DNA from 2 places in the Actinomyces gaoshouyii genome. Region 1 is predicted to be linked to the other one. Evidence: riboswitches for the same ligand, from Rfam matches in the RefSeq annotation. Region 1 holds a riboswitch; the other holds the start of a gene.
What was found. Region 1 has a riboswitch for FMN ahead of ribD (bifunctional diaminohydroxyphosphoribosylaminopyrimidine deaminase/5-amino-6-(5-phosphoribosylamino)uracil reductase RibD). Riboswitches for the same ligand answer to the same signal wherever they lie in the genome.

Region 1 (3,395 bases):
CCGATGAGAAGATCCGCATCAAGACCCTCTCGCTCGGCGTCGTCATCCCGGATATCACCTTCGAGCTCGCCAAGAATAACGAGGACATGTACCTGTTCTCCCCTTACGACGTCGAGCGCGTCTACGGGGTCCCCTTCTCGGATATCAACGTCACCGAGAAGTACCGCGAGATGGTGGACGACGGCCGGATCAAGAAGAAGAAGATCAACGCCCGCATCTTCTTCCAGACGCTGGCCGAGATCCAATTCGAATCCGGCTATCCGTACGTCATGTTCGAGGACACGGTCAACAAGGCCAACCCCATCAAGGGCAAAGTCGTCATGTCGAACCTGTGCTCCGAGATCCTGCAGGTCTCCGAGGCCAGTCGGCTCAACGAGGACCTGTCCTACGCCTATATCGGCAAGGACATCTCCTGCAACCTGGGCTCCCTCAACATCGCCAAGACCATGGACTCCCCGGACTTCGCGCGCACCATCCGCACGGCTGTACGCGGACTGACCGCCGTCTCTGACCAGACGCATCTGCCCAGCGTCCCCTCGATCGACCGTGGCAACCACGAGTCCCATGCCATTGGCCTGGGTCAGATGAACCTGCACGGTTTCCTGGCGCGCGAGTCCATCTTCTACGGCAGCGAGGAGGGCCTGGACTTCACCAACGTCTACTTCGCCTCCGTCCTCTTCGCGGCTCTGGACGCCTCCTGTGACCTGGCGATCGAGCGGGGCCGGACCTTCGTGGGATTCGAGGACTCCGCCTACGCCAGCGGCGAGTTCTTCACCAAGTACACCACCCAGGACTTCGTCCCCGTCACGGAGAAGGTCAAGGCCATCTTCGAGGCCTCCAGCGTGCACGTGCCCACTCGCGAGGATTGGGCGCGCCTGGCCGCCAAGGTCAGGGAGCACGGCCTGTACAACCGCAATCTCCAGGCGGTGCCGCCCACCGGTTCGATCTCCTACATCAACGGCTCGACCTCCTCGATCCACCCGATCGTGGCCAAGATCGAGATCCGCAAGGAGGGCAAGATCGGGCGCGTCTACTACCCGGCGCCCTACATGACGAATGACAACCTGGAGTATTACCAGGACGCCTATGAGATCGGCCCGGAGAAGATCATCGACACCTACGCCGCGGCCACGCAGCACGTCGACCAGGGCCTGAGCCTCACGCTGTTCTTCCCCGATACCGCGACCACCCGCGACGTCAACCGCGCCCAGATCTACGCGTGGCGCAAGGGCATCAAGACGCTCTACTACATCCGCCTGCGCCAGGCCGCCCTCGAGGGAACCGAGGTCCAGGGCTGCGTGAGCTGCATGCTGTGAACGACGGTGGTGGTGCTGGTTGCGTCGAGGGCGGCCGGCACCACCATGTACGCCACGGCCAGCAGCGGCGTCATGTGCTCGGCGAGCGGTCGGTAAGTCGCGGGGGCGAGGAGCGCGGCAGGAGGGCCGCGAGCATGATGAGGGGAAGACCGTGACAGCGATGCGGGCGTTGCGCTCCTGAGCGCGATCGTCGATGCTCGGCGCGGGGGAGGGGCTGTCGCGCTATGTCGGGGGGTGGGTGGCCGGTCAGGTCTTGAATGCCGTCCGGTGATGCGGCGCGGGTGGGGTCTTGGCGCCACATGTGCGCGCAGCCGGGGAGGCGCTCACGGCGCAACCCCACCCGCAGGACCATCGGCCGCCAGCCGAACGGGGCGTGGGCCAACTCGCCCACCCACCACACCGTCACGGGGCACGACCATGGCAACCGCTCCGATGACACCACTCATCGGCCTCGACCGGACGGCACAGCACGATGGCGCGCTCCCACAGCCTGTGGCAGACTGTTCGCGTCATGTCCCGGGGACGGTGAGATTCCGTACCGGCGGTCACAGCCCGCGACCCGGTGGTCGATCCGCTCGACAACCGGCTGATCTGGTGGAACTCCAGAGCCGACAGTGAAAGTCTGGATGGGAGGGAGCATGGGCGCGCTGGCCGCATCGGCCCCACCCGGGGCCGCCGTCCCAACGCGCCTCGCGTAGAACGCGCCGCCCTCCCCTCGCCCCGCAGCCGAGAGGAGCAGGAAGTGAGAGGCGGGAACCCGCGCGAATCGACCTGGACGCGTGCCGAGAGCGAGGCCATGTCCGCGGCCCTCGAGGCCGCCCGCCAGGGCCCCCGCGGCGCCAATCCCCTCGTGGGCGCGGCCATTCTCATCGACGGGCGGATCATCGCGGTCGGCCACCACCGGGGCGCCGGCACGCCCCATGCGGAAGTCGACGCCATCGACGCCGCCCGCCACGCCGGAGCGGACTTCAGCCGAGCCGAGCTCCTCGTCACCCTCGAGCCCTGCGGCCACACCGGCCGCACTCCGCCCTGCGCCCAGGCCATCATCGATGCTGGCATCCCCCGCGTCATCCACGCCATCGACGACCCGAACCCCACCGCCTCCGGTGGGGCAGCCGCCCTTCGCGCTGCCGGCGTCGAGGTCCGCAGCGGTCTCCTGGCCTCCGAGGCCACCGTCCTCAACGCCCGCTGGCTCGAGTGCGCCCGCGCCCGCCGCCCCTTCGTCACCGCCAAGACCGCCATGACCCTCGACGGGCGCATCGCCGCCGCCGACGGCACCAGCCAGTGGATCACCGGCCCCGCCGCCCGAGCCTCCGGCCACGACCTGCGCGCACGGGCGGGCGCGATCCTCGTCGGCTCGGGCACCCTCGCTGCCGACAACCCCCGCCTCACCGCCCGCGTCGGCTCGGGTGCTTCCAGCGCCTCCACGTCCCCCATCCACCAGCCGCTGCGCTGCGTCATGGGCCTGCGCCCCGTCCCCTCGGATGCCGCCCTGCGCGCCGACGACCACTGGCTCCACCTGCCCACCCGCGATCCCCGCGAAGCCCTCGCTGTTCTCGCCGAGCGCGGCATCGGACACGTCCTCATCGAGGGAGGTGCCACCGTGCTGACCGCCTTCCTCGCCGCGGATCTCGTCGACGAGCTCATCGTCCACATCGCACCCCTCCTCCTGGGCTCCGGCCGCGGCGCCGTCGGCGACCTCGGTATCGCCACCCTCGCCGGCGCCCATCGCTTCCAGCCAGACTGCCCGCCCGTCCTCCTCGGCGACGACATCGTCATCCGTTGCACCGCCTCCCCGCGCGCCCACTGACCCCATACGGAAGGACCCCCATGTTCACAGGCATCATCGCCGGCACGGGTACCGTGCTCGACCTCGCGCCCACTAATCGCCCCGGCGTCACCCGGCTCATCATCGATGCGGGCGAGCTCATCGCCGACCTCCCCGACGGCGGCTCGCTCGCCGTCAACGGGGTCTGCCTGACCGCCGTGCCCGCCCCCGGCGCCTTCGCCGCCGACCTCATGGGCGAGACCCTTCAGCGCACCACGCTCGGCTCCCTCGGCGCCGGCAGCCGCGTCAAC
Region 2 (3,395 bases), 1.2 Mb from region 1:
TCGAGCTCGGCGCGGCGCGCTTCCAGGACTGCCCGCGTGGTGACCAGGGAGGCACCGATGAGGGGGATGTCATCACCGACGGGGATAGTGCGCACGGCCACCCCTGACTCCTTGAGGCCGACGGCGTCGTTGTTGGAGAAGCCGATGATCGCGTCGGGCCTCGAGGCGTCCCCCGTGTCGGGCTTGGGCTGGGCGAGGGCGGCCTGCTGGGTGAAGCCGATCTCGAGGATCGTCAGGTCGGACTCGCTCAATCCCGCGCTCCGCATCGCCACCTGGAGGGCGTACCAGTTCTCCCCCGTGCGCCCGGGCAGACCCACGACCCGGCCCTCGAGGTCGGCGAGCGAGGCGACGGCGGAGTCCTCGCGGGCGATGACGCATCCCGGGTAGCGCTGGTAGTAACCGCCGATGACCACCAGCGGCGAGTCGTTGGAGGCCGCGACCACCGCCTCGTCGGCCCCGGCGATGACCATCTGCTCGGTGCCGGCCAGCAGCGCGTCGAAGAGCCCCTCGGAGCCGCCGTGGTGGCGCAGCTCGACGGACGACTCGTAATCCTTATTGGCCAGGGCCATGTAGAAGGGCGCGAACTGGATGTTCGGCGTGTAGGTCAAGCCGATGGTCAGCGCTCCGCCCGTCGCCGCGCCGCCGGATCTGAGGACCTGGGAGGCGGTGCCGGACGAGCAGGCGGCCAGGGCGCCGCCCCCGGTCAGGGCCAGGGCTGAGGCGATGAGGCCCCTGCGGGTGAGGCGGGGGCGGGAGGGCTGGCTGGTCACGGTATTCTCCTTGGGCTGCGCGGGTCGCGGGGCGGTTCGGTCGGGTCGGCGCTCAGAGGCGGTCAGGTGGCGCGCCGCCCGCGCAGGGCGGCGACGGTCCGGCTGCGGTGCTCGGCAGCCAGCAGCAGCCAGTGGACGGTGGTGGCCATGGCGCACAGCAGGGTGATGGTGGCGAACAGGCCGGTGGTGTCGACGGCGTCGCGCTGGATGGACAGCAGCTGTCCCATGCCGTCGCCACCCATGACCATCTCTCCGATGACGGCGCCGGTGATGGACAGGGTGAAGGCCGTGCGCACGCCGGCGAGGATCGCCGGCAGGACCATGGGCGCCTCCATATGGATGATCATCGTCCAGCCGTGCGCGCCGTCGAGGCGGGCAGCGTCGAGCACGTCGGTGTCCAGCCCGCGCAGGCCCAGCAGGATGGCGACGGTGATCGGGAAGAAGACCATGAAGGCGCACAGGACGACGATCGGCACGGTGCCGTAGCCGATCCACAGGACGAGCAGGGGGGCGATGGCGATCGCGGGAACCGCCTGGCTGGCCGCCACGTAGGGCAGCACCGCGCGGCGGAAGAGCTCCCAGTGGTGCAGCATCCAGGCCAGGGGGATCGCGAAGGCGGCCGCGCCGGCGCAGCCCAGCACCGCCTCGCGGAGCGTCACCCAGGCGTAGTCGAGCAAGCCGGCTTTCGTGGTGGCCATCCACAGGCGCTCCAGGACGCGCAGCGGGGCCGGCAGGAGGATCTGCGGGATGGCGCCGCTGCGGGATAAGGCGAGCCAGAGCAGCAGGACGACGGCGCCCACCAGGAGCGCGGGCAGGGGCCCGCGGTGCTCGTCACTCCGTCGCCTGCCGCGCCACGAGGGTCGTTCCGCGCTCGTGGCGCTGGGGCTGCTGCCGCCTGGCACGTCGGTTCTCCTCCGGGCTCCCCCCCCGGGTGGCCCCAGGGGCGCTCTCCGGGGTGGCGGGCCAGCGGCGCCCGTGGCGGCCGGCGCTGGTAGCTCCTGCGCGTGGCCGATCCGGCCCACGCGGCCGCCCCGTGCTTCCTCCCATCCGGACTCTCACCGTCGGTGCCGGAATCCCACCGGCTCAGCCGAGCCGATCCGCCCGGCGAGCGGAGGGCTCGGGTCGCGGACTCTCACCGCCGGCTCGGATTTCCACCGACCCCGGAGCACGTTGCTGAGGCGACTCTACCCCGAGGAGGCCCGCGCGGCCCAACGGCGCGATGGAGGCGCACCATGTGCGCATTGGTCCCATGACGAGGTCGGCCGGGCGCGCCGAGACACCGCCGGACCGGTGAGTGCGTGGTGTCGGATCTACTATCGGGAGGAGTAAGCTGCTCCTTCTCCCATCTCGCCCCGGAGGTCGTCATGCCGCGCAGTGCTGCGACGCCGTCGTACCGCACGGTCGGACCAGCACTCCTCCCCACGGCCTCCCTGCTCCTGGTCACTGCGATCTGGGGATCGACCTTTTTCATGCTCAAGGACGCCCTCGGCCTCGTGGGGGCGGCGGACTTCCTGGCGGTGCGCTTCGCGATCGCGGGAGGCGTGGCCTGCGCGCTGTCCTGGCGGCGCCTGCGCGCGCTGAACCGGGGGCGGGCGCTCACGGGGATCGGCGTGGGCACGGTCTACGGGCTGGCGCAGATCGCCCAGACGGTGGGGCTGCGCTACACGCCGGCCTCGACGGCGGGATTCGTCACCGCCCTGTACGTGGTCATCACGCCGATGCTCGCGCTGGTGCTTCTGGGCGCACGCGTGTCCCGGGCGACATGGGTGGCGGCCGTCCTGGCGCTCGGCGGAGTCAGCGCGCTGAGCCTCGACGGCCTCGCCGTGGGCGCGGGCATCCCACTGCTCCTGGCCTCAGCGTTCCTCTACGCGTTGCATATCGTGCTCCTGGGCTCCCTCGTCCAGGGGCAGGACCCCCTGAGCCTGACCGCGCTGCAGATGCTCGGAATCTGCGCCGTCCTGTGGCCGGCGGCGCTGCCGGGAGGGGTTCGCGTGCCAATGGTGCGGGGCGTGTGGGGCCCGCTGCTGTGGATGGCGCTGGCCTCGGGCCTGCTGGCCCTCCTCCTCCAGACCTGGGCGCAGGCGCGGATGAGCGCGACCCGGGCAGTGGTGGTGATGACCTTCGAGCCGGTTTTCGCCTCGCTGTTCGCGATCCTCGCCGGTCAGGAGCCCATGACCTGGCGGCTCCTGGCCGGCGGCGGGCTGGTGCTGGCGGCGATGCTGCTCTCCGAGCTCTGGCCCGTGGTCCGCGCCGAGAGCCTGGCCCGGCGGGGCAAGCGGGTGGCCTCAGAGATCCGCTCTGCCTGAGTCCAGAGCCTCCACACCGGCGACGGCTAGCTCGGCAAGGACCGTCGGTGCGCTGCGCTCGCTGACGGGCGCCGTCAGATCGGTGAGCACCCGGGTGGTGTAGCCCAGGGCCGCCGCTTGGAGGGCGGTGGCGCGCACGCAGTAGTCGAGGGCGAGCCCGACGACGTCGACCGCGCCGATGCCGCGCTCGCGCAGCCACGGGTCGAGGTAGGTCCCGGACGTCGGCGCGTCGAGACCCTCGAAACCCGAGTAGGCCGCCGAGTACTGGCCCTTGTAGAAGGCGGTGGCGCCAGGGGCGGCGGAGGTGATCTCGGGGCGC

Region 2: another riboswitch for FMN. It lies ahead of B6G06_RS04435 (ABC transporter permease); the one in region 1 lies ahead of ribD (bifunctional diaminohydroxyphosphoribosylaminopyrimidine deaminase/5-amino-6-(5-phosphoribosylamino)uracil reductase RibD).

What each region holds. Positions count from the first base shown of each region.
Region 1 is NZ_CP020468.1:2,277,069-2,280,463, reverse strand. It holds gene nrdE (class 1b ribonucleoside-diphosphate reductase subunit alpha) at 1-1,316, shown strand, start outside; FMN riboswitch at 1,826-1,958, shown strand; gene ribD (bifunctional diaminohydroxyphosphoribosylaminopyrimidine deaminase/5-amino-6-(5-phosphoribosylamino)uracil reductase RibD) at 2,059-3,126, shown strand; gene B6G06_RS09650 (riboflavin synthase) at 3,147-3,395, shown strand, end outside.
Region 2 is NZ_CP020468.1:1,089,645-1,093,039, reverse strand. It holds gene B6G06_RS04440 (ABC transporter substrate-binding protein) at 1-770, opposite strand, end outside; gene B6G06_RS04435 (ABC transporter permease) at 833-1,672, opposite strand; FMN riboswitch at 1,801-1,942, opposite strand; gene B6G06_RS04430 (DMT family transporter) at 2,135-3,076, shown strand; gene B6G06_RS04425 (isochorismatase family protein) at 3,056-3,395, opposite strand, start outside.